DNA from 2 places in the Herbiconiux aconitum genome. Region 1 is predicted to be linked to the other one. Evidence: predicted binding sites of a transcription regulator. Region 1 holds the regulator's gene; the other holds the start of a gene.

Region 1 (7,323 bases):
ACCTTCGGCCCGCTCCAGCGGGAGATCGACCGCTCGGCCTGCCAGGGAACGACCCCGGAGACGCCCAGCTCCGTGGCGGTCTGCACGGCCAGCTCGTCGCGATCGCCCTTCGCCAGTGCCTGCACGAGCACGAGCTGCGGCGCGGGCTCCGGATGCACGACCACGGCCTCCACGCGTAGCTCCAACTCGCGCGGCTCCACCCGCGTCACGACACCGCTGACGACCAGCCCCTGACCGTCGCCGATCGCCGTGTGCTCGCCCACACGCATCCGGTTCACCGTCGTCGCGTGGCGTGCCTCGTCGCCCGAGAGCAGCACCACATCGCCCACTTCGTGCGGGGCCGTTGCGAGGTCGTCGCGCAGGAACAGGGAACTCACCGGCGAACCAGCCGATCAGACGTTCAGGAAGCGGTCGCGCAGCTTCGCGAACAAGCCCTGCTGGAAGTGACCGAGCGTCGGCGCGGGGTACTTGTGCGCGTTCGCGAGCTGCTTCATCAGCTCCTTCTGCTTGTGGTCGAGCTTCGTGGGCGTCACCACCTGGATGCCGACCCGCAGGTCGCCGCGGCCGTTGCCGCGCAGGTGCGTGATGCCGCGGCCCTTGACCGTCAGCACCTCGGCGCTCTGCGTTCCGGGCTTGATCTCGATCTCGATGTCGCCGTCGAGCGCCTGGATGGTGGTGGTGGTGCCGAGCACCGCATCCCACATCTGCACCTCGAGGGTGCAGAGCAGGTCGTCGTCGTTGCGCGAGAACACGTCGTGGTGACGCACCTTCATCTCGAGGTAGACGTCGCCCTGCGGGCCGCCGGCCGGGCCGACCTCGCCCTGGCCGGGCAGCTGCAGCCGCAGACCGGTCTCGACGCCGGCCGGGATGTCGACCGGGATGGTGCGGCGTGCACGAACGCGGCCCTGGCCCTGGCAGGTGGGGCACGGGTTCGGGATGACGGTGCCGTAGCCGCGGCAGGTGCCGCAGGGAGCGCTGGTGACGACATTGCCGAGGAGCGACCGCACGGTGCGCTGGATCGAACCCGAGCCGCCGCAGATGTCGCAGGTGACGGGCGAAGTGCCGGGCTGGCAGCATGAACCGTTGCAGGTGTCGCAGACCACGGCCGTGTCGACCTCGAGGTCGCGGTGGGTTCCGAAGATGACCTCGCCGAGGTCGACCTCCACGCGCAGCAGGGCGTCTTGGCCGCGCTCTTCGCGGGACTTCGGGCCACGGGATGCGCCGCCCTGGCCGCCGAAGAAGGTCTCGAAGATGTCTCCGAAGCCCCCGAATCCGCCGGCACCGCCCGCGCCGCCGAAGCCGGCCTGAGGGCCGCGGTCGTAGTCGCGCCGCTGGCCGGGGTCGCTCAGCACGTCGTAGGCATGGGTGACCTGCTTGAACTTCTCCTGAGCATCCGGGCTCGGGTTCACATCGGGGTGCAGCTCACGGGCCAACCTGCGGTAGGCCTTCTTGATCTCTTCGGGTGTCGCTTCGCGCGAGACGCCGAGCACGTCGTAATGGTCAGCCACCAGGGGCTTCTCCTTTGTTCGATGAGGGTCGTGTAGCTGTGGAGGAGAGAACGGTCAGCTCGCGCTGCCCGAGTCTCCGAGAGTGCGGGACAGATAGCGCGCCACGGCGCGCACCGCCGAGATGTTGCTCGAGTAGTCCATGCGAATGGGGCCGAGCACGCCGAGACGGGAGACCGACGTTCCGATGCCGGAGTAACCGGAGGCAAGAATGGACGTCTCGCCGAGCCCGAACGATTCGTTCTCGCGGCCGATCGAGACCGTGATGCCGCGCTGGTCTGCTTCCATCTCGCTGAACAGGCGGAGCAGCACCACCTGCTCCTCCACCGCTTCGAGCACCGGGAGGATGCTGCCGTGGAAGTCGTCTTCGGTGCGCACCAGATTGGCGGCGCCGGCGATCAACAGTTTCTCCTGGCGGTTCGCGGTCACCTGCTCCTGCAGGATGCTCGCCACCACCTCGACCGTCGGAGCATGTTCGTGGGGGAAACGGTCGGAGACACCGGTGAGGGCGCTGGCGGCCTCGGTGAGCCCCAGACCGCCGATCGTCTCATTCAGACGGGACCGCAGCTCGCCGATCAGCTGCTCGTCGGTCTCGGCCGGCACATCCACCACCCGCTGATCGACGTGCCCGCTGTCGGTGATGACCACCGTCATGAGGCGCCGCGGCGTGAGCGAGACGACCTCGACGTGCCGCACCCGTGCCTGCGAGAGCGAGGGGTACTGCACCAGGGCCACCTGATGGGTGAGCTGCGAGAGCAGACGGACGGTGCGAGCGAGCACGTCGTCGACGTCGACGCTCGAACCCAGAAAGGTCTCGATGGCGTGTCGCTGGGCGAGGCTCAGCGGACGGAGGTCGGAGAGGTGGTCGACGAAGAGGCGGTACCCCTTGTCGGTGGGCACCCGGCCGCTCGACGTGTGGGGGGCCGTGATCAGCTCTTCTTCTTCGAGCAGCGCCATGTCGTTGCGGATGGTGGCCGCCGAGACGCCGAAGGAATGCCGTTCGGCGATGCTCTTCGAGCCGACGGGCTCGCGCGAGGCCACATAGTCTTGCACGATCACGCGAAGCACTTCGAGGCTGCGTTCTGAGACCATCAGGAACACCTTCCTCGTGTTGGCACTCACCTCACTGGAGTGCCAATTATATCTCTGATCGGGCGTGGACGGTTCCGAACACCCCTGATCCAAATCATTGCCGCCCGGGTAGCCCGGGCGCTATCTTGTGTCTGAGCACGACCTCGAGCGCCCGCACGAGCCCGTGAGCCGCTTCTCCCACCGTCTGAAAGGCGCGAGACATGACTGACCCCAACGCAACACCGCCGTACGACCCGGCTTCCGGCCAGCCCACTCCCCCGCCCGGACAAGCGACGCCTCCTCCCGGCTACCAGGCCCCGCCCCCCGGTTACCAGGCGCCCCCGCCCGGCTACCAGGCCCCGCCGCCCGGTTACCAGGGCGCCCCGGTCGCCGCCGCGCCGCTCTCGCCCGCCGAAGACAAGCAGTGGGCCTTCCTCGGTCAGCTCGGTGGCATCCTCGGCTTCATTCCGCCGCTGATCATCTGGCTCATCTTCAAAGACCGCGGCCCCCTCACCAACCAGGAGGCCAAGGAGTCGCTGAACTTCCAGATCACGGTCGCGATCTTCGCCGCCGGGCTGTACATCATCGGCATGATCACGCTGTTCATCTTCATCGGCGGCCTGTTCCTCTTCCTGGCCTGGGCCGTGCAGATCGTCGGCCTCATCTTCGCGATCATCGCGGGCGTGAAGGTCAACCAGGGCGGAACCTACCGCTACTTCTTCAACTTCCGCTTCATCAAGTAGGTTCGGCGCGGACTTCTCCAAACGTCGCGGTGACCGATGCCCTCTACAGGGCCGGTTGCCGCGACGTTTGTCGTTGTCCGGCCACAACGGGTCAGGTGAGGCGGCGCACGACCGCGTCGGCGAGGAGGCGGCCCTGCAGGGTGAGTTCGAGGGTGCCGCGGAGGGCTGCGGGGCCGTCGACCAGGCCGTCGGCGATGAGGCCCGCGACCTCTCGCCGCGCCGCCGGCGCGAGCGTCGCGATGCGGAGGGCGCCCCGCACTCGGGTGAGCAGCAGCACGCGCTCGAGTTCGCGCGCAGCCTCTCCGATCGTCTCGCGGCCCGCCGCCGGCGACTCGCCCGCCGCGATGCGCTGAGCAAAGGCGGCCGGATGCTTGACGTTCCACCACCGCGTCGACCCCACGTAGCTGTGCGATCCGGGCCCGATGCCCCACCAGTCGTGACCCACCCAGTAGCCGAGGTTGTGCCTCGAACGGTGCGACGCACCGCGGGCCCAGTTGCTCACCTCGTACCACTCGTAACCCGAGGCTCCGAACGCGGCATCCGCTCGCTCGTACATGTCGGCCTGCAGGTCGTCCGAGGGCGCGATCACCTGCCCCGACCGGATCTGCCGCGCGAGCTTCGTGCCGTCTTCGACGATCAGGGCGTAGGCTGAGACGTGGTCGGGTTCGTTCGCGAGCACCGCGTCGATGGAGCGCTGCCAGTCGTCGAGCGTCTCGCCCGGCGTGCCGTAGATGAGGTCGAGGCTGACATCGAGACCGGCGTCTTTCGCCCACCGCACCACCTCGGGCACGCGCAGAGGATCGTGGGTGCGCTCCAGCGTGGCGAGCACACTCGGCACCGCCGACTGCATCCCGAAGCTGACGCGGGTGAATCCGGCATCGGCGAGGGTGCGCAGGTAGGCGGCGTCGACCGAGTCCGGGTTCGCCTCGGTGGTGACCTCGGCGCCGTCGGCGAGACCCCAGGTGTCTCGCGCCGCGCGAAGCATTGCGGCGAGCTGGGTGGCCGGCAGCAGCGTGGGCGTGCCGCCGCCGAAGAACACGGTCGAGGCCGGTCGGCGCGGATACCCGGATGCGTCGAGCACGCCGGCCGCGAACCGCATCTCCTCGATCGCCTGAGACGCGTAGTCGCTCTGCTTCACGCCGCGGAGCTCGGTGGCCGTGTAGGTGTTGAAGTCGCAGTAGCCGCAGCGCACGCGGCAGAACGGCACGTGCACGTAGAGGCCGAAGTCGCGGGAGGCTGCGGGCGCGGCAGTCGACTCCGGAGCGGCTGACGCATCCGGGGCATCCGTCGCGCCGGGCCTGGGCAGCAGCCCGTCCGCAGGGGCCGGATCGCCCACCGGCAAGAGAGAAGGCACGAGCCCGCCTATGCGCCCTTGCTCGGCATGAGCGCGCGGAGGTAACGGCGGGTGGCGCGCGCCTGCACGATGCGCAGCACCGGCAGTCCGAGGCGGTAGAACCACGTGCTCGGGCGCGAGAAGGCGCGCACGACGATCCACACCGAATCGTCGGAGAGGTGCTCGACGACGAAGCTCTCTTCTCCGGACTCCGGATGCCCGGGCAGGGTGCCGTAGGCGAATCCGATGCGACCGGGCTCGTTCACCAGGTAGACCACGCGGATCGGCGCCCGAAAACGCAGGCCGAAGGCACGGACGGTGAGCTCGGCGGTGGTGCCGGCCGAGACGAGCGGGGTGCCGTCTTCGCCGTATCCCTGCTCCGGGTGCGCGGCGCGGGGTCCGACAGGAGTGCCGGACTCGTCGAAGACGAGCCCCGCGTAATCGGTCGTACTGGGGCCGGCGGGCTGGATGTCGCCCACCGTGATGCCGGCGCCGCGTTGTACGCCCCAGGCCATCAGCTTCGCCGACGCGACCTCGAAGCGCTCGGTGCCGGAGCCCAGACGTGCGCGGCGCTCCATCGGGTGGAAGCCCTTCGGCGGGAAGTAGAGCAGATCTTCGGCCTGCGTGGCACCCACCGCCGCGTAGCTGAGGGGCACCTCGGAGCGCGGAACCGAGCGTGCCGTCGTCGTTCCCGGCACGCCTACTTGTCCTTCTTCTTCTCGGTGTCGCCCGAGAGCGCGGCGATGAAGGCCTCCTGGGGCACCTCGACCCGGCCCACCATCTTCATGCGCTTCTTGCCCTCTTTCTGCTTCTCGAGGAGCTTCCGCTTGCGGGTGATGTCACCGCCGTAGCACTTGGCCAGAACGTCTTTGCGCATCGCGCGGATCGACTCGCGCGCGATGATGCGGGCGCCGATCGCGGCTTGGATCGGCACCTCGAACTGCTGCCGCGGGATGAGCTCGCGGAGCCGCCCGGTCATCAGCACGCCGTAGGCGTAGGCCTTGTCGCGGTGCACGATGGCACTGAACGCGTCGACCTGTTCGCCCTGCAGCAGGATGTCGACCTTCACCAGGTCGGCCTCGGCCTCGCCCGCGGGCTCGTAGTCGAGGCTGGCGTAGCCCGCGGTCTTCGACTTCAGGTTGTCGAAGAAGTCGAACACGATCTCGCCGAGCGGCATCGTGTACTTGATCTCCACCCGGTCTTCACCGAGGAACTCCATGCCCTGCAGCGTGCCGCGTCGGCTCTGGCAGAGCTCCATGATCACGCCCACGTAGTCTTTCGGCGCGAGGATCGCGGCGTTCACCACCGGCTCCGCCACGCTCACGATCTTGCCGCCCGGGAACTCGCTCGGGTTCGTGACCGTGATCGTCTTCTTGTCTTCGGTGGTGACGTTGTAGATGACCGACGGCGCCGTGGCGATGAGGTCGAGACCGAACTCGCGCTCGAGCCGCTCGGAGATGATCTCGAGGTGCAGGAGGCCGAGGAAGCCGCAACGAAAACCGAATCCGAGGGCGACGGATGTCTCGGGCTCGTAGACCAGGGCCGCGTCGCTGAGCTTCAGCTTGTCGAGCGCCTCGCGGAGCGCCGGGTAATCGGTGCCGTCGAGCGGGTAGAGGCCCGAGAACACCATCGGCAGCGGCTCGGTGTAACCGGGCAGCGCGACCGTGGCGGGCTTCGAGGCGGTGGTGACGGTGTCGCCGACCTTCGACTGCCGCACGTCTTTCACGCCCGTGATGAGGTAGCCGACCTCGCCGACGCCGAGGCCCTTGGAGGGCGTCGGCTCAGGGCTGCTCACCCCGATTTCGAGGATCTCGTGTGTCGCCCGGGTCGACATCATCTGGATGCGCTCGCGCGGACTCAGGTGCCCGTCGATCATGCGCACGTAGGTGACCACGCCGCGGTAGGCGTCGTAGACCGAGTCGAAGATCATGGCGCGAGCCGGCGCATCCGGATCTCCCACCGGAGCGGGGATGAGCTCGGTCACGCGATCGAGCAACGCCTCGACGCCCATGCCGGTCTTGCCGCTCACGCGCAAGACGTCGTCGGGGCTGCCTCCGATGAGGCTCGCGAGTTCTTTCGCGTACTTCTCGGGGTCGGCCGCCGGCAGATCGATCTTGTTGAGCACCGGGATGATGGTGAGGTCGTTCTCGAGCGCCAGGTAGAGGTTCGCGAGGGTCTGCGCCTCGATGCCCTGCGCCGCGTCGACCAGGAGGATGGCGCCCTCGCAGGCCGCGAGGGATCGGCTCACCTCATAGGTGAAGTCGACGTGCCCGGGGGTGTCGATCATGTTCAGGGCGAAGGTCTGGTCGCCGAGGCGCCACGGCATGCGCACCGCTTGACTCTTGATGGTGATGCCGCGCTCGCGCTCGATGTCCATGCGGTCGAGGTATTGGGCGCGCATGTCGCGGTCGCTCACCACGCCGGTGATGCCGAGCATCCGGTCGGCCAGGGTCGACTTGCCGTGGTCGATGTGCGCGATGATGCAGAAGTTGCGGATGAATGCGGGGTCGGTGGAGGCGGGCTGAAGGGCCTTCAGGGCTGTGGGGCTCACGCATTCCTCTGGGTCGTCGGTGCCGTGGCGCGCCGAATGACGGGACGACCTATTCTGCCATGCCCTGCCGTGAAGGCCGATCGTTCGATTGAATTGGGTTATGGCCATCTTTCTCACCGG
Region 2 (7,323 bases), on a different contig from region 1:
CGACAACTTCTCCGCCCACGGCTCGGGCGTCGTGGTGCTGCCCTGCGGTGCCGGCAAGACCCTCGTCGGCGCGGGCGCGATGGCGACCGTGAAGACCAACACGCTCATCCTCGTCACCAACACCGTCTCGGCCCGCCAGTGGCGCGCCGAGCTGCTGAAGCGCACCTCGCTCACCGAAGACGAGATCGGTGAGTACTCGGGGCTCGTGAAGGAGGTCAAGCCGGTCACCATCGCGACGTACCAGATCCTCACCTCCAAGCGCAGCGGCAAGTACGCCCACCTCGAACTGCTCGACGCGCTCGATTGGGGTCTCGTGATCTACGACGAGGTGCACCTGCTCCCCGCCCCGGTGTTCAAGTTGACCGCCGACCTGCAGGCCCGACGCCGCCTCGGCCTCACCGCGACCCTCGTGCGCGAAGACGGCCGCGAGTCGGATGTCTTCAGCCTGATCGGTCCGAAGCGGTTCGACGCCCCGTGGAAAGAGATCGAGGCGCAGGGCTACATCGCGCCCGCGAACTGCTACGAGGTGCGCGTCGACCTGCCGTTCAGCGAACGGATGACCTACGCGGCCGCCGGCGACGACGAGCGGTATCGGCTCGCCGCGACGGCACCCGCCAAGCTGGATGCGACGCGGCAGCTCATCGAGCACCACCGTGGCGAGCGCATCCTGGTGATCGGGCAATACCTCGACCAGCTCGACGAGCTCTCGCGCGAACTCGGCGCCCCCGAGATCACCGGAGCGACGCCGGTTCCCGAGCGCGAGCGGCTCTTCCAGGCCTTCCGCGACGGCGACGAGAAGATCCTCGTGGTGTCGAAGGTGGCGAATTTCTCGATCGATCTGCCCGAGGCGAGTGTGGCCATCCAGGTCTCCGGATCGTTCGGATCGCGCCAGGAGGAAGCCCAGCGCCTCGGCCGGCTGCTGCGACCGAAGGAGTCGGGTCTGCCCGCGAGCTTCTACACGCTCGTCGCGCGCGACACGGTCGACCAGGAGTTCGCGCAGAACCGCCAGCGCTTCCTCGCGGAGCAGGGTTACGCCTACAGCATCATCGACTCGGATTCGCTGGCGGCCTAAGCCCGCCGCGTCGGCTCCGTTGCATCGGAGCCTGCCCGATTGCATCCGAGATGCTCTCAGCTTGTGCTCAGCGAACCCGCAGAGAATAAGTGCATGACCGGCCCCCGCATTTTGATCGTCGACGACGAACCGAACATCCGCGACCTCCTCACCACGAGCCTGCGATTCGCCGGGTTCGCGGTGCGCGCTGTCAGCAACGGCGCCCAGACCATCTCCGCCGTTCTCGAGGAGGAGCCCGACCTCATCATCCTCGACGTGATGCTGCCCGACATGAACGGCTTCGGCGTCACCAAGCGGCTGCGAGCGGCGGGCTACACCGCCCCCATCCTCTTCCTCACGGCGAAAGACGACACCGAAGACAAGATCACGGGTCTCACGGTCGGCGGCGACGACTACGTCACCAAGCCGTTCAGCCTCGACGAGATCGTGGCGCGCATCAAGGCGATCCTCCGTCGCACCATGCAGGCCGACGAGGATGCGATCATCCGTGCGGGCGAGCTGACGATGGACCAGGACACGCACGAGGTCTTCGTGGGTGACGCCGCCATCGAGCTCTCCCCCACCGAGTTCAAGTTGTTGCGTTACCTGATGCTCAACCCCAACCGCGTGCTGTCGAAGGCCCAGATCCTCGACCACGTCTGGGAATACGACTTCAACGGCGACGCCGGCATCGTGGAGAGCTACATCTCCTACCTGCGCCGCAAGCTCGACGCCCACACCGAGGAGTCGCTCATCCAGACCAAGCGCGGCTTCGGGTACATGCTGAAGGTGAGCAAGGCGTAGCCTTTCCGGAGCATGCTCAACGCCATCCTCAAGCAGTGGAACTCGATTTCGCTGCGCTCCAAGATCACCGGTGTGACGGTGTTGATGCTCACCTTCGGGCTCGTCGTGTCGGGCGTCGGCACCATGATCGTGCTGCGCACCTACCTCCTGCAGCAGGTGGACAGCCAGCTCGACGCGGCCAGTAAAGACCCGTCGCCCTTTCTCGGGCCGGATGCCACGACCGAGCAGTTCCGCATCGAAGACATCACCTCGGCTCCCACCGACTACTTCGTGGGGCTGCTCGACGCCTCCGGCAACCTGATCGTCTCGAACTGGGGCGAACGCGACGAGAACACGATGCCGAACGCGCAGGTGTCGCTCGACACCTCCAACCTGCTGGGCGGCAAGGTGTTCAGCGTCGACTCGATCGACCAGCGCACCGAGTGGCACGCGATCGCCACCACGGTCTATCTCTTCGGCGGCGACGGCTCGCTCGGCAATGTGGTGATCGCGAAGTCTCTGGCTGAGACCGAGAAGACCACGGCCACCTATCTGTCGATCTTCCTCGCCTTCGGCGTGGGTGTGGTCATCCTGGGCGCCATGCTGACGCGTCTGCTCGTGACGTCGACGTTCGGCCCGCTGCGCGAGGTGGAACGCACGGCCGCGGCCATCGCCGACGGCGGCGACTTCAGCCGCCGTATGTCGGATGCCATGCCCAACACCGAGGTCGGGCGGCTCAACCGGTCGCTCAACACGATGCTCTCGCGCATCGACTCGGCCTTCGCCGATCGAGCGAAGACCATCGATCAGATGCGCCGCTTCGTCGGCGACGCCTCGCACGAACTCCGCACCCCGTTGGTCTCGGTGCGCGGCTACGCCGAGCTCTATCGCATGGGCGCCCTCCAGACCCCCGAAGACGTGGCCCAGGCGATGGATCGCATCGAGAAGGAGGCGATCCGGATGGGCACGCTCGTCGAAGACCTCCTCGAGCTCGCCCGTCTCGACGAGACCCGCCCGCTGCAGCTCTCCCCGGTCGACCTCGTGCCGCTCACCCTCGATGCGGCGATGGATGCCCGCGCTGCGAGCCCGGGCCGCATCGTGTCGGCCCTCACGCCGGCGGGGCCGTCGCCGGTGTCGTTCGCGCCCGCGATCGAGGGACTTCCGCCGGCAGATCCGGATGCACCGGATGCGTCGCGCACGCCGTCCACCGCCACGCGTCCGATCAACTTCGCCAACGCGACACTCGCACGCCTGCGCCGCCGGCCGAAGCCCGTGACCGCACCGAACGGCCAGTCCGGCGGGGCCGCGGACTCCGCACCCGTGGCGCCCGCCGAGACCGCGCCCGTCGCGATCCCCGAGGTGCGGCCCATCGTGCTCGCCGAGGAGAACAAGATCCGTCAGGTGCTCACGAATCTGATCGGCAACGCCCTGCGCTTCACCGAGGCCGACAGTCCGATCGAACTGTCCCTGCAGGTCGACGAATCCCGGCGTGTGGCGACGATCGACGTGATCGATCATGGTGACGGCATCCCGCCGCAGATCCGCGAGAAGATCTTCCAGCGCTTCTACCGCGCCGACTCGTCGCGCACTCGGGAGACCGGCGGATCGGGCCTCGGGCTCGCCATCGTCTCGTCGATCGTCGCCGCCCACCACGGCACCGTCGAGGCGCTGGAGACCCCCGGTGGCGGTGCGACCTTCCGGGTCACCCTCCCCCTCATGCCGGTCGGTGCGGCACCCACGCCCCCGCCCACGAGGCCTCTCCCGGCCTGAGCCGGCGCTCATCCGCGGGTTTGTGCGTTTCCCGAGGTCGCGGTAACACCAAGACCCGCGGCTGGTGAACGCCGAGCGCACCATGCCCCACATCATCGAGCTCCTGCAAGCCGCGCACGCCGCCGCCCGTGCCCGCACCGAGAAGCGCCACCCTGACCCCGACCCGGCCATCACCGAGTCGCCAAGACACGCCGCAACGCCCTCGGGGGTTACGGCGTGTCTTGGCGACTCGGTGACAGAACGAGCGCGTTGCCCCGTACTTCTGTGAGGCGCCTCCACCCGGCACAATGTGGGCGCGAGGCCGCGGAGCGACCTCACGCCCACATCTCTCTTCGCGCCGCAGAAGCGGCGGCGCGAACAGCAAAACGCCCCCCGCCGAAGGCGGAGGGCGCTTTGCTGCAGCTAACTCAGAAGTCCATGCCACCCGTGGGGTCGCCCGCCGGAGCGGCGTTCTTCTCGGGCTTGTCGGCCACGACGACCTCGGTGGTCAGGAACAGACCGGCGATCGACGCTGCGTTCTGCAGAGCCGAGCGGGTGACCTTGGCCGGGTCGATGATGCCGGCGGCCAGAAGGTCGACGTACTCACCGGTCGCGGCGTTCAGGCCCCAGCCGTAGTCGAGGTCGCGCACCTTGGCGGCGACGACTCCCGGCTCCATGCCCGCGTTGAAGGCGATCTGCTTCAGCGGAGCCTCGATGGCCACCTTGACGATGTTCGCACCGGTCGCCTCGTCACCGACGAGCTCGAGGTTCGCGAACGCGGTCTTGCCGGCCTGGATGAGGGCGACGCCACCACCGGCGACGATGCCCTCTTCGACGGCAGCCTTGGCGTTGCGCACGGCGTCTTCGATGCGGTGCTTGCGCTCCTTCAGCTCGACCTCGGTCGCTGCACCGGCCTTGATGACCGCCACACCACCGGCGAGCTTCGCGAGGCGCTCCTGGAGCTTCTCGCGGTCGTAGTCGCTGTCGGTGTTCTCGATCTCGGCACGGATCTGAGCAACACGTCCGGCGATGGCCTCGCCGTCGCCGGCGCCCTCGACGATCGTGGTCTCATCCTTCGTGATGACGACCTTGCGGGCCTGACCGAGCAGGTCGAGAGTGACGTTCTCGAGCTTGAGACCGACCTCCTCGGAGATGACCTGGCCGCCGGTGAGGATCGCGATGTCCTGCAGCTGAGCCTTGCGACGGTCACCGAAGCCGGGGGCCTTGACGGCGACCGACTTGAAGATGCCGCGGATCTTGTTGACGACCAGAGTGGCCAGCGCTTCGCCATCGACGTCTTCCGCGATGATGAGCAGCTGCTTGCCGGTCTGGATGACCTTGTCGACGATCGGCAGCAGGTCCTTGATGTTCGAGACCTTGCTGTTCACGATCAGGATGTAGGGGTCTTCGAAGACCGCTTCCTGACGCTCCGGGTCGGTGACGAAGTAGGCCGACAGGTAACCCTTGTCGAAGCGCATGCCCTCGGTCAGCTCGAGCTCGGTGCCGAAGGTGTTCGACTCCTCGACGGTGACGACGCCTTCCTTGCCCACCTTGTCGATGGCCTCGGCGATGATGGCGCCGATCTCAGGGTCGGCGGCCGAGATGGAAGCGGTCGCAGCGATCTCTTCCTTGGTCTCGATCTCCTTGGCGTTCTTGATCAGCTCGGCCGAGACAGCCGCGACGGCCTTCTCGATGCCCTTCTTGAGGCTGATCGGGTCGGCGCCGGCGGCCACGTTGCGGAGGCCTTCCTTGACCAGGGCCTGAGCGAGCACGGTGGCGGTGGTGGTTCCGTCGCCCGCGACGTCGTCGGTCTTCTTGGCGACCTCCTTGACGAGCTCCGCGCCGATCTTCTCGTACGGGTCGTCGAGCTCGATCTCCTTGGCGATGGACACGCCGTCGTTGGTGATCGTGGGAGCGCCCCACTTCTTCTCGAGCACGACGTTGCGGCCGCGCGGGCCGAGCGTCACCTTGACGGCGTCGGCGAGGATGTTGAGGCCACGCTCGAGGCCACGACGGGCCTCTTCATCGAAAGCAATGATCTTTGCCATATGTGTTTCTCGTCCTCCCTGGACGTATTCAAAGATTCAGGTGTGTTAGCACTCAGTGTTCACGAGTGCTAAAGCAATACTGGCACTCGGAGGGTGGGAGTGCAAGTGAGCTCACGCCGCGGGAGGAACGACGGTGACGCTGCCTTGGTCGAGGGGAACGAGTTCCACCCAGGTGTTGCCCGGCGCGAGCCGAACCGTGGCGCCGAGGTCGTCGACGAGGCGGATCGGCGAGGTCGGAGCATCCTTCGACCAGGTCGCGTGCACCGTCTTTCCGCCGGTCGAAACCCACGCCTCGCCTGAAGCGACCATCACGGCGCGCGGCACCTCGGCGTCGTAATCGTAGACCTCGTCGACCCGCAGGGTGACCACGTTCGTCGCCGAAAGCTGTTGGCCCGACTCGCTGAGATCAGGCGACCCCTCCTGCAGGCGGAGGAATTTCGCGGAGGGCGCATCCCAGATCCAGCTGGGGAACCGCGCATCCGAGAACACCAGGTCGAGGGAGCCGGTCGGCGCACCGTCGATCGCCGCCGTCGACGACGGCACGTCGAAGGAGTACGCGAACTGCTGCCCCGGCACGGCCAGGTCGGGATGCTCGCCCACCAGTTCGGTCGCCTTGACCACCACGTCGTGCGGGCTGTCACGCCCGTCCATCCGGTAGAAGGTCGACTCGGTGTCGCTCTCGCCGTGGATCGCGCTGTAGACCGGGGCCGCGCGCATCATGTCGACGAACTGCTCCTGCCCGCCCGAGAAGGCGACGATGCCGCCGAACGACGACAGGATGTCGGGATCCATCGGCCGGATCGACCGCACCGGCCCGATCAGCTCGGGCACGTCGGTCTGCCAGATGGCGACGTAGCGGGTGATGCCGCCTTCGACCAGCTCCTCGAACACGATGTCGGTTCGATCGAGGCCGATCTGCGGCCGGGCGTCTTCGTGGTTGTCGATCTTCGCCGCCAGCGATGGACTCCTCAGCGAATCCGCCGCCACCAGAGTGCCGCGGAGGGGTGCCGGCACGGTGGGCGCGGGGGTGCGGTAGTCGGAGGAGTACGCGGCCGTCGGCGTCACCGTCGACGCCGGCGGGTTCGGCTGCGCCGAGCAGGCGGCGAGCCCCACCGTCGCGAGCAGCAGCGCGGCACCGGATGCCACGCGCGCGGCAGCTCTCCGGCGGTTCTTCACGCCCACAGACTAGTGCCGCCGGCGCTCACCACGAACGCACTCCGACGTGCGCCGCGGAACCTCGAAAAAGAATCAGGCAAGCCGAACGGACTCGGCCTGTGGCCCTTTGGATCCGGTGCCGACTTCGAAGACGACCTGCTGGCCCTCTTCGAGGACCTTGTAGCCCGCCATGTCGATCGCGGAGTAGTGGACGAAGACGTCCTGTCCGCCACCATCGACAGTGATGAAGCCGTAGCCCTTTTCAGCGTTGAACCACTTGACGGTTCCATTCGCCATTGTTACTCCCAAGTGCTGTGTTTCTGCAGAAGTGACACAATTGCCACCACCGATTCCACATCCTATTCGGGCAGATTCTTCGCACAATGGCTCGAGCGGCGAATTCCACAGATCGTGATCGCAACTCAACACGACTGAAACACGCGCGAAATATTGCGAGCCGAAAGCGGCCCTATTCGCCGGTGTCGGACTCCGTGCCCGTGTCGTCGGCCGGCGGGTCAGCAGGCACGTCGCCGGTTC

The links. The regulator HrcA, encoded in region 1, represses chaperone genes, less so after heat shock. The targets are predictions, from matches to a motif close to TTNGCACTCGNNNNNNNCGAGTGCNAA.
Region 2: groL (chaperonin GroEL) is a predicted target of HrcA. The motif match lies at 5,677-5,703, and genes of this name have one in related genera.

What each region holds. Positions count from the first base shown of each region.
Region 1 is NZ_JANLCM010000003.1:40,941-48,263, reverse strand. It holds gene N1027_RS19460 (16S rRNA (uracil(1498)-N(3))-methyltransferase) at 1-377, opposite strand, end outside; gene dnaJ (molecular chaperone DnaJ) at 393-1,508, opposite strand; gene hrcA (heat-inducible transcriptional repressor HrcA) at 1,563-2,597, opposite strand; gene N1027_RS19445 (DUF4870 domain-containing protein) at 2,798-3,319, shown strand; gene hemW (radical SAM family heme chaperone HemW) at 3,411-4,673, opposite strand; gene N1027_RS19435 (DUF1990 domain-containing protein) at 4,682-5,350, opposite strand; gene lepA (translation elongation factor 4) at 5,353-7,203, opposite strand; gene N1027_RS19425 (NAD-dependent epimerase/dehydratase family protein) at 7,304-7,323, shown strand, end outside.
Region 2 is NZ_JANLCM010000001.1:1,963,144-1,970,466, reverse strand. It holds gene N1027_RS09420 (DNA repair helicase XPB) at 1-1,072, shown strand, start outside; gene N1027_RS09415 (response regulator transcription factor) at 1,166-1,855, shown strand; gene N1027_RS09410 (sensor histidine kinase) at 1,868-3,604, shown strand; gene groL (chaperonin GroEL) at 4,012-5,631, opposite strand; gene N1027_RS09400 (DUF3048 domain-containing protein) at 5,743-6,807, opposite strand; gene N1027_RS09395 (cold-shock protein) at 6,880-7,083, opposite strand; gene N1027_RS09390 (LytR C-terminal domain-containing protein) at 7,256-7,323, opposite strand, start outside.